2 regions of the Cupriavidus sp. Agwp_2 genome follow, and region 2 is predicted to be linked to the other one. Evidence: riboswitches for the same ligand, from Rfam matches in the RefSeq annotation. Region 2 holds a riboswitch; the other holds the start of a gene.

Region 1 (3,401 bases), on a different replicon from region 2:
AGCCGTGGCGGCCTCGTTCACGGCGATCACTTCGCCGGCCACCGGGGCATAGATGTCGGAAGCGGCCTTCACCGATTCGACCACTGCCAGCGCGTCGCCGGCACCGACCGACTTGCCCACTTCGGGCAGTTCCAGGAAGACGATGTCGCCCAATGCGTCCTGTGCGTGGTCGGTGATGCCGATGGTGAGCGTGCCGTCGGCTTCGACGCGCACCCACTCATGCGATTCGGTGTATTTGAGGTCGGCGGGGAAATTCATGAAGGTTCTCCGGATTCAGATCTGTTTCTTGTTGGGTGATGCCTGCCCGGCAACGCTGCCGGCAGGCGAGGGCGACCGTTGGGTGAGCGGGTGTTTCCCTTAGCTCACGAGTGCCTTGCCATTACGCACAAACGGCAGTTTAACCACAGTCGCGTTGAGTTTGCGGTCGCGGATCTCCACCTGCACCGTGTCGCCGACATTCACGCCTTGCGGCAGGCGTGCGAACGCGATCGATTGCGACAGTGAGGGGCTGAAGGTGCCGCTAGTGATTTCGCCGTCACCGGCGGGGGTGATGACCTTCTGGTGGGCGCGCAGCACGCCGCCTTTATCACGCAGGATGAGGCCAAGGAACTGCTGGCGAGAACCGGCGGCGGCCAGCGCCCCCTTGCCGGTGAAGTCGCGTTCGCTCTGCAGGTCCACAGTCCAGGCCAGGCCGGCGTCCAGCGGCGAGGTGCTGATGTCCATGTCCTGGCCGTACAGGTTCATGCCGGCTTCCAGGCGTAGCGTGTCGCGCGCGCCCAGGCCGGCCGGGCGCACGCCCGCGGCATTCAGCTTTTCCCACAGGCCGGCGACGCTTGCGGCCGGCACCACCAGCTCGAAACCGTCTTCGCCGGTGTAGCCGGTGCGCGCGACCATGACCTCGCCCAGGGCGGGATCCTGGACCACGACAGCGTTGAAGGGCTTGAGCGCATCGGAAGGTTGGGTCGACGGGAACGTGCTCCACACCTTGGCGCGGGCGTCAGGGCCCTGGACTGCGACGATCGCCAGCGGCTGCACGCCCGCGGGCGCGACGTCTTCACGACGCGGGGTGATGGTCACGCCGCTGCCGGTGGCGTCATTGCGCGCGCGGATCCAGTCGATATCGCCGACCGCGGTGCCGGCGTTGACCACCAGGCGGAAACGGTCCTCGGCAAAGAAATAGACGATCAGGTCATCGATGACACCGCCTTTCTCGTCCAGCATGCACGAGTACAGCGCCTTGCCGGGCGTCTGCAGCTTGTCGACGTTGTTGGCCAGCAGGCCGCGCAGGAAGGTGCGGGTATTGGGGCCGTTGAGATCGACCACGCACATATGCGACACGTCGAACATGCCGGCGTCGGTGCGCACGGCGTTGTGCTCTTCGATCTGGGAGCCGTAGTTGACCGGCATGTCCCAGCCGCCGAAGTCGACCATGCGGGCGCCGAGGGCGCGGTGGATGGCGTTGAGGGGCGTGGCCTGGAGCGTCATGGAATCCTCGGGGGCAATGTCGGGTTGCGAAAACAAAAAAGGGTCATCCGCCGCAACGATCGCCATGCCAATAGGCAAGCAATCCGCTGCGGCGGATGACCCCTCTGTCCTCGATACCTGAGAGATTACGAGGCGGATTCGTTGAACCCCATCCTCGCGCGCCCCTTCGGTGGGCACGCTCGCCACGAATGGCGGGTGCCGCTCTCCAGAGTGCGGCATGCATCGTGTGCATGTTGCATGCCGATCCGAACGGTCCGTGGTGCCTGAGAGTTTTCGGGTGATACCCCTTCGGCGGCGCAGTTCTGCGCGCTCTCCCGGTCGGATGCGCGCAATGTACGGGAGGCCCCGGCCTTTGTCAAACCAAGCCGGACGGCCGCCCGGCGGCTGTACCCGTTCCTGCGCCCCGCCGCCAGGGGCGTGAAGCCGGGTCTGGCGAGAGGCTTACTTTTTCTTGTCGTCGGTCACGACATTACCGATCACGCCGCCCACGGCCGCGCCGCCCAGCGTACCCAGTGCGCTGCCCTCGGTCAGGACGGCGCCGCCCACGGCGCCCGCACCCGCGCCGATGGCGGTGTTGCGTTGCTTCGGGGTCATGTCCGCGCAACCGGCGAATGCCGCGACCATCGCGCCGATCAGGGTCACTTTGGTCAATGTCTGCAGGGTTTTCATTGTTGGCTCCGAGTGATGGATATTGCATGTCCGAGACACGCCTGGACATAACAGTTAGAGCCTGGTGCACGTTCATTGGCTCCGGCCTTTACGAAGTGTTACGCCAGTGACACAACGAGGGCCGACGATGCGGCAGGCGCTGACTGACCGGCCAGGCCCAGCGTGTTAGCATCGAAAGCTTTGCCGCCGGGCACGTGTGCTGCCCATGGCGCGCGCCTCGTACGCCCCATTCATTCGCCCCATTCCGCTTCATTTCCCGAGCGCCTTTCACATGAGCCACGGCCTGAATTCCGCCCAATCCGAAGCCGTCCGCTACCTGGACGGCCCCTGCCTGGTGCTGGCCGGGGCGGGCTCCGGCAAGACCCGCGTCATCACGCAGAAGATCGCGCACCTGATCGAGGACAAAGGCTTCGAGCCGCGCCATATCGCCGCCGTCACCTTCACCAACAAGGCCGCCAAGGAGATGCAGGAGCGCATCGGCAAGCTGATGGAAGGCAAGACCACGCGCGAAGGCAAGCGCATCCCGCTCAAGCAGCTGACGGTCTGTACCTTCCACTCGCTGGGCGTGCAGATCCTGCGCATGGAGGCGGAACACGTCGGCCTGAAGCCACAGTTCTCGATCATGGATTCGGACGACTGCTTCGGCCTGATCCAGGAGCAGCTCGGCACCACCGACAAGAAGCTGATTCGCGGCGTGCAGAGCACGATCTCGCTGTGGAAAAACGGCATGATCGATCCGGAGGCCGCCATCGCGCAGGCCGCCAATGCCGACGAGCACCAGGCCGCGCTGGTCTACCGCAACTACGTCGCCACGCTGCATGCCTACCAGGCGGTCGACTTCGACGACCTGATCCGCCTGCCCGCGGAACTGTTCGCGCGCAATGAAGCGGTACAGCTCAAGTGGCAGAACCGGCTGCGCTACTTCCTGGTCGACGAATACCAGGACACCAACGCCTGCCAGTACCAGTTGCTCAAGCTGCTGGCGGGCGGCTCGCACCTGCGCGCGCCGGCCTTTACCGCGGTGGGCGACGACGACCAGGCCATCTACGGCTGGCGCGGCGCCACGCTGGATAACCTGCGCGGGCTGCAGACAGATTTCCCCAACCTCAAGGTCATCAAGCTGGAGCAGAACTATCGCTCCACGGTGCGCATCCTCGAGGCGGCAAACGCGGTCATCGCCAACAATCCCAAGCTGTTCGACAAGAAGCTGTGGAGCGAGCACGGCATGGGCGACCCCATTGCCATCC
Region 2 (3,401 bases):
GCTTGACCTTGAGCTGGTCCTGCACGGTATGCGTGACGCCCTCGCTGTTGACGCCCATCACGGTGCGATCGGCGCCGGTCTGGTCCTGGTCGAAATAGGCGCCGGTGACCGGCTTGTCGGCCGAGCTGGCGCGCACGTTCGAACGCGCCGCGGTATAGAAGCTCAGCGGCTGGCTCTTGCTGTCCTGCCGATCGACGCTGACCAGCCACGAAAACGGTCCGACGCGGTCGCCTACGTAGGCGTTGGCGTGCACGCCGTTGAAATTGTCGTGCGTGCCATACAGGTTGAAGCGCTGCGTGAACAGCTGCACGCTGGCATCGCCTTCGAACTTCTCCGGCGTGCGCGTGCTGATCAGCACGGTCGCGCCCAGCGAGTTGCCGGGGTACAGCGCCGAATACGGGCCATACAGCACGTCTACGCGCTCGATCTCGGCGGCATTGACCAGCGACCAGCGCGGCGGGAAGGTGAAATCGGAGCCCAGCAGGTTGGACAGCAGCAGGCCGTCGGCATAGACCAGCCCGCGCGCCGACTGGCGCGAGCTGGTGCTGCGCACCGAGATGATCGAATTCATATCGCCGATGAAGCGCTTGCGCACGGCGAGGTTGGGCGCGTACTTGAGCGCGTCTTCGGTGTTGACGACGTTGAAGTCCGCCATGCGCGCGGCGCTGATGCCGTAGGCGGGCGATGGCGTATTGGGCGGCGTGGCGGGCGTTTCGCCGCGCTCGGTCCTGGCCGAGACCACGACTTCCTGCAACGGTTGCGGCGCGCTGACGGGTCCATCCGCCTGCGCGCCGGCGATGCCGGGGCCCATCAGCGCGGCCGAAGCGGCCAGCGCAATCCGATTTCTTGTCACTGAAATACCTTTTCTGTTCTTCTGGCTCGCCCGACCGGTGCGCCGTATCCGGCTCGTGGTACGGCGCACTTCCTCCGCGTAGCGAGTGCTGACATTCTAGGTGGCGGGATGGATTGCCGCAGTGCGACATAGCGCCGCGCCAGAACGGAAGTGACTCGACCGCCCATGCGGGGGCATCAAGTTCTATACGCGTTTACCCGCATACCCACATGCGGCCTTTGTCTCTAGATTTGCCCGGATTGGCGTTCGCGCCAACGTGATGCTGGGAGAGACTGATCCGGCGGCAGCCGCCGCGGACAGCGCCGAAGGAGCAACCGCCCCGGAAACTCTCAGGCAAAAGGACCGGTATCACGCGTCACAGCACTCTGAAGAATGCCGCCATCGTCAGCCGGCATACCGAAGGAGCAAGCGGCCCTCGCCACCGGTACTACCGGCACCCCGGTGACTGTCGTGAATCTCTCAGGTCAGGAACAGAGGGGGCGTCCGCTACGCATGTCGCGTACGGGCTCCAATCCCGACGTTTCTGGACTGCCAGATCATGAAGACAATCGCCGTCATCGGCGGTGGCATCACCGGTGTCACCACGGCCTACGCGCTCGCCCGGCGCGGATTCTCCGTCACCCTGTTCGAGCGGCACCGCTACGCCGCGATGGAAACCTCGTTCGCCAACGGCGGACAGCTGTCCGCCTCCAACGCCGAGGTCTGGACGCACTGGTCCACCATCATCAAGGGCCTGAAGTGGATGCTGCGCAGCGATGCGCCGCTGCTGGTGAACCCGCGCCCGAACTGGCACAAGCTGAGCTGGTTCGCCGGGTTCATTGCCTCGATCCCGCACTACCGACGCAACACCATCGAGACCGCGCGCCTGGCCATCGCGGCGCGCGAGCACCTGTTCGCGTGGGCGGCGCAGGAAGGCATCGACTTTGACCACAAGCGCGAAGGCATCCTGCATATCTACCGCGACAAGGCCGGTTTCGAGCATGCGGGCCGCGTCTCGGCGCTGCTGGCACAGGGCGGGCTGGAGCGCCGGGCGGTGACGCCGGCGGAAATGCGCGCGATCGAGCCGACGCTGGCCGGCACGTACTACGGCGGTTATTTCACCGAAAGCGATTCGACCGGCGATATCCACAAGTTCACCAGCGGCCTGGCCGCCGCCATCGAACGCATGGGCGTGCGCTGCCGCTACGGCGAGGACGTGCGCAATGTCACCACCGATGGCCGCAGCGCCCGCGTCACGGTTCAGGAAGGCGCGGAAAGCACCACCTCGACCTTCGATGGCGCGGTGATCTGCGCCGGTACCGTGAGCCGCGCGCTGGCCGCCGGGCTGGGCGACCGCGTCAACATCTATCCGGTCAAGGGCTATTCCATCACCGTCAACCTGGACGACGCCGCCAGCCGCGCCGCGGCGCCAACCGTCAGCCTGCTCGACGACGAGACCAAGCTGGTCACCAGCCGCCTCGGCGACGACCGCTTCCGCGTGGCCGGCACCGCTGAGTTCAACGGCTTCAACCGCGACATCCGCGCCGACCGCATCCGGCCGCTGGTGGAATGGGTGCAGCAGTGCTTCCCGGGCGTCAGCACGCGCAGCGTGGTGCCATGGGCGGGGCTGCGGCCGATGCTGCCCGACATGCTGCCGCGCGTGGGCCGCGGGCGGGCGCGCTGCATCTTCTACAACACCGGGCACGGGCACCTTGGCTGGACGTTGTCAGCGGTGACGGCGGATATGGTGGCCGGGGTGGTGGCGCAGGCGCTGCTTGAGCCGAAGATGCCGGGCGTGGGTTCGCTGGCAATTGCCAAGGCTTGAGATCGCGTGTTAAGCGCGTCGCTATTGCCAGCGCCGGCCCTCTCCCCCAGCCCCTCTCCCGCGAGCGGGAGAGGGGCCGGGAGAGGGAGAAAACCATCGCGGGCGAAGGCGTTCGAGCTTGCTACTACCCTCCGCATACGCTCCCCTCGCCTGCGGGAGAGGGGTGGGGGAGAGGGCGTAAGCCTTCACGGAGTGAAGCGCCACCGCCCGCCGTGAACTACTCAGGCCGGCGCAAACACCGGCACTGGCGCGCCGTCCACGCTGGGCGCGAACTTGACCTTCACCTTCTGCCCGATGCGGACCTCATCGAGATCGCAATCGACGATATGGGTCATCATGGTCACGCCCTCGTCGAGCTTCACATAGGCAATGCAGAACGGCTGCGGGCCAGCCTTGCGCGTGACGCTGTACGAGTAGATGGTGCCACGGCCGCTGGCGGTCTTCCAGACCGTATCGCCCATGCAGAACGGGCACAGCGTGCGCGGATACCAGTGCGTCTTGCCGCACGACTGGCAGTGCTTGACCAGCAGGCGGCCTTCGCGCGCGGCCTGCCAGAACTCGACGTTGTCGGGCTGTTCGTCCGGGGCCTTGTAGGCCATGGGAGTGTGTGGGGTCGTCATGTCAGTTGCTCCGGCGATCGTTCATTATTCGCGCTCGAGGATCAGGGTGGCGCTGCCGTGGCGCGAGCCCAGGTAGCCGCCGGTGCCTTGCGCCAGCGCCAGGTCGCAGTTCTTCACCTGCACC

The links. A riboswitch is a leader RNA that binds a small molecule or an ion and turns the genes downstream of it on or off. The one in region 2 is predicted to bind glycine.
Region 1: it holds a riboswitch for glycine, as region 2 does, so the genes downstream of both, gcvT (glycine cleavage system aminomethyltransferase GcvT) here and LPA45_RS24800 (D-amino acid dehydrogenase) in region 2, are expected to answer to the same signal.

What each region holds. Positions count from the first base shown of each region.
Region 1 covers NZ_CP088083.1:3,648,650-3,652,050, reverse strand. The annotation lists gene gcvH (glycine cleavage system protein GcvH) at 1-258, opposite strand, end outside; gene gcvT (glycine cleavage system aminomethyltransferase GcvT) at 358-1,485, opposite strand; glycine riboswitch at 1,580-1,704, opposite strand; glycine riboswitch at 1,726-1,812, opposite strand; gene LPA45_RS17150 (glycine zipper 2TM domain-containing protein) at 1,927-2,154, opposite strand; gene LPA45_RS17145 (UvrD-helicase domain-containing protein) at 2,426-3,401, shown strand, end outside.
Region 2 covers NZ_CP088084.1:1,563,268-1,566,668, forward strand. The annotation lists gene LPA45_RS24795 (TonB-dependent receptor) at 1-853, opposite strand, end outside; glycine riboswitch at 1,107-1,208, shown strand; glycine riboswitch at 1,209-1,337, shown strand; gene LPA45_RS24800 (D-amino acid dehydrogenase) at 1,392-2,657, shown strand; gene LPA45_RS24805 (Zn-ribbon domain-containing OB-fold protein) at 2,879-3,277, opposite strand; gene LPA45_RS24810 (thiolase domain-containing protein) at 3,302-3,401, opposite strand, start outside.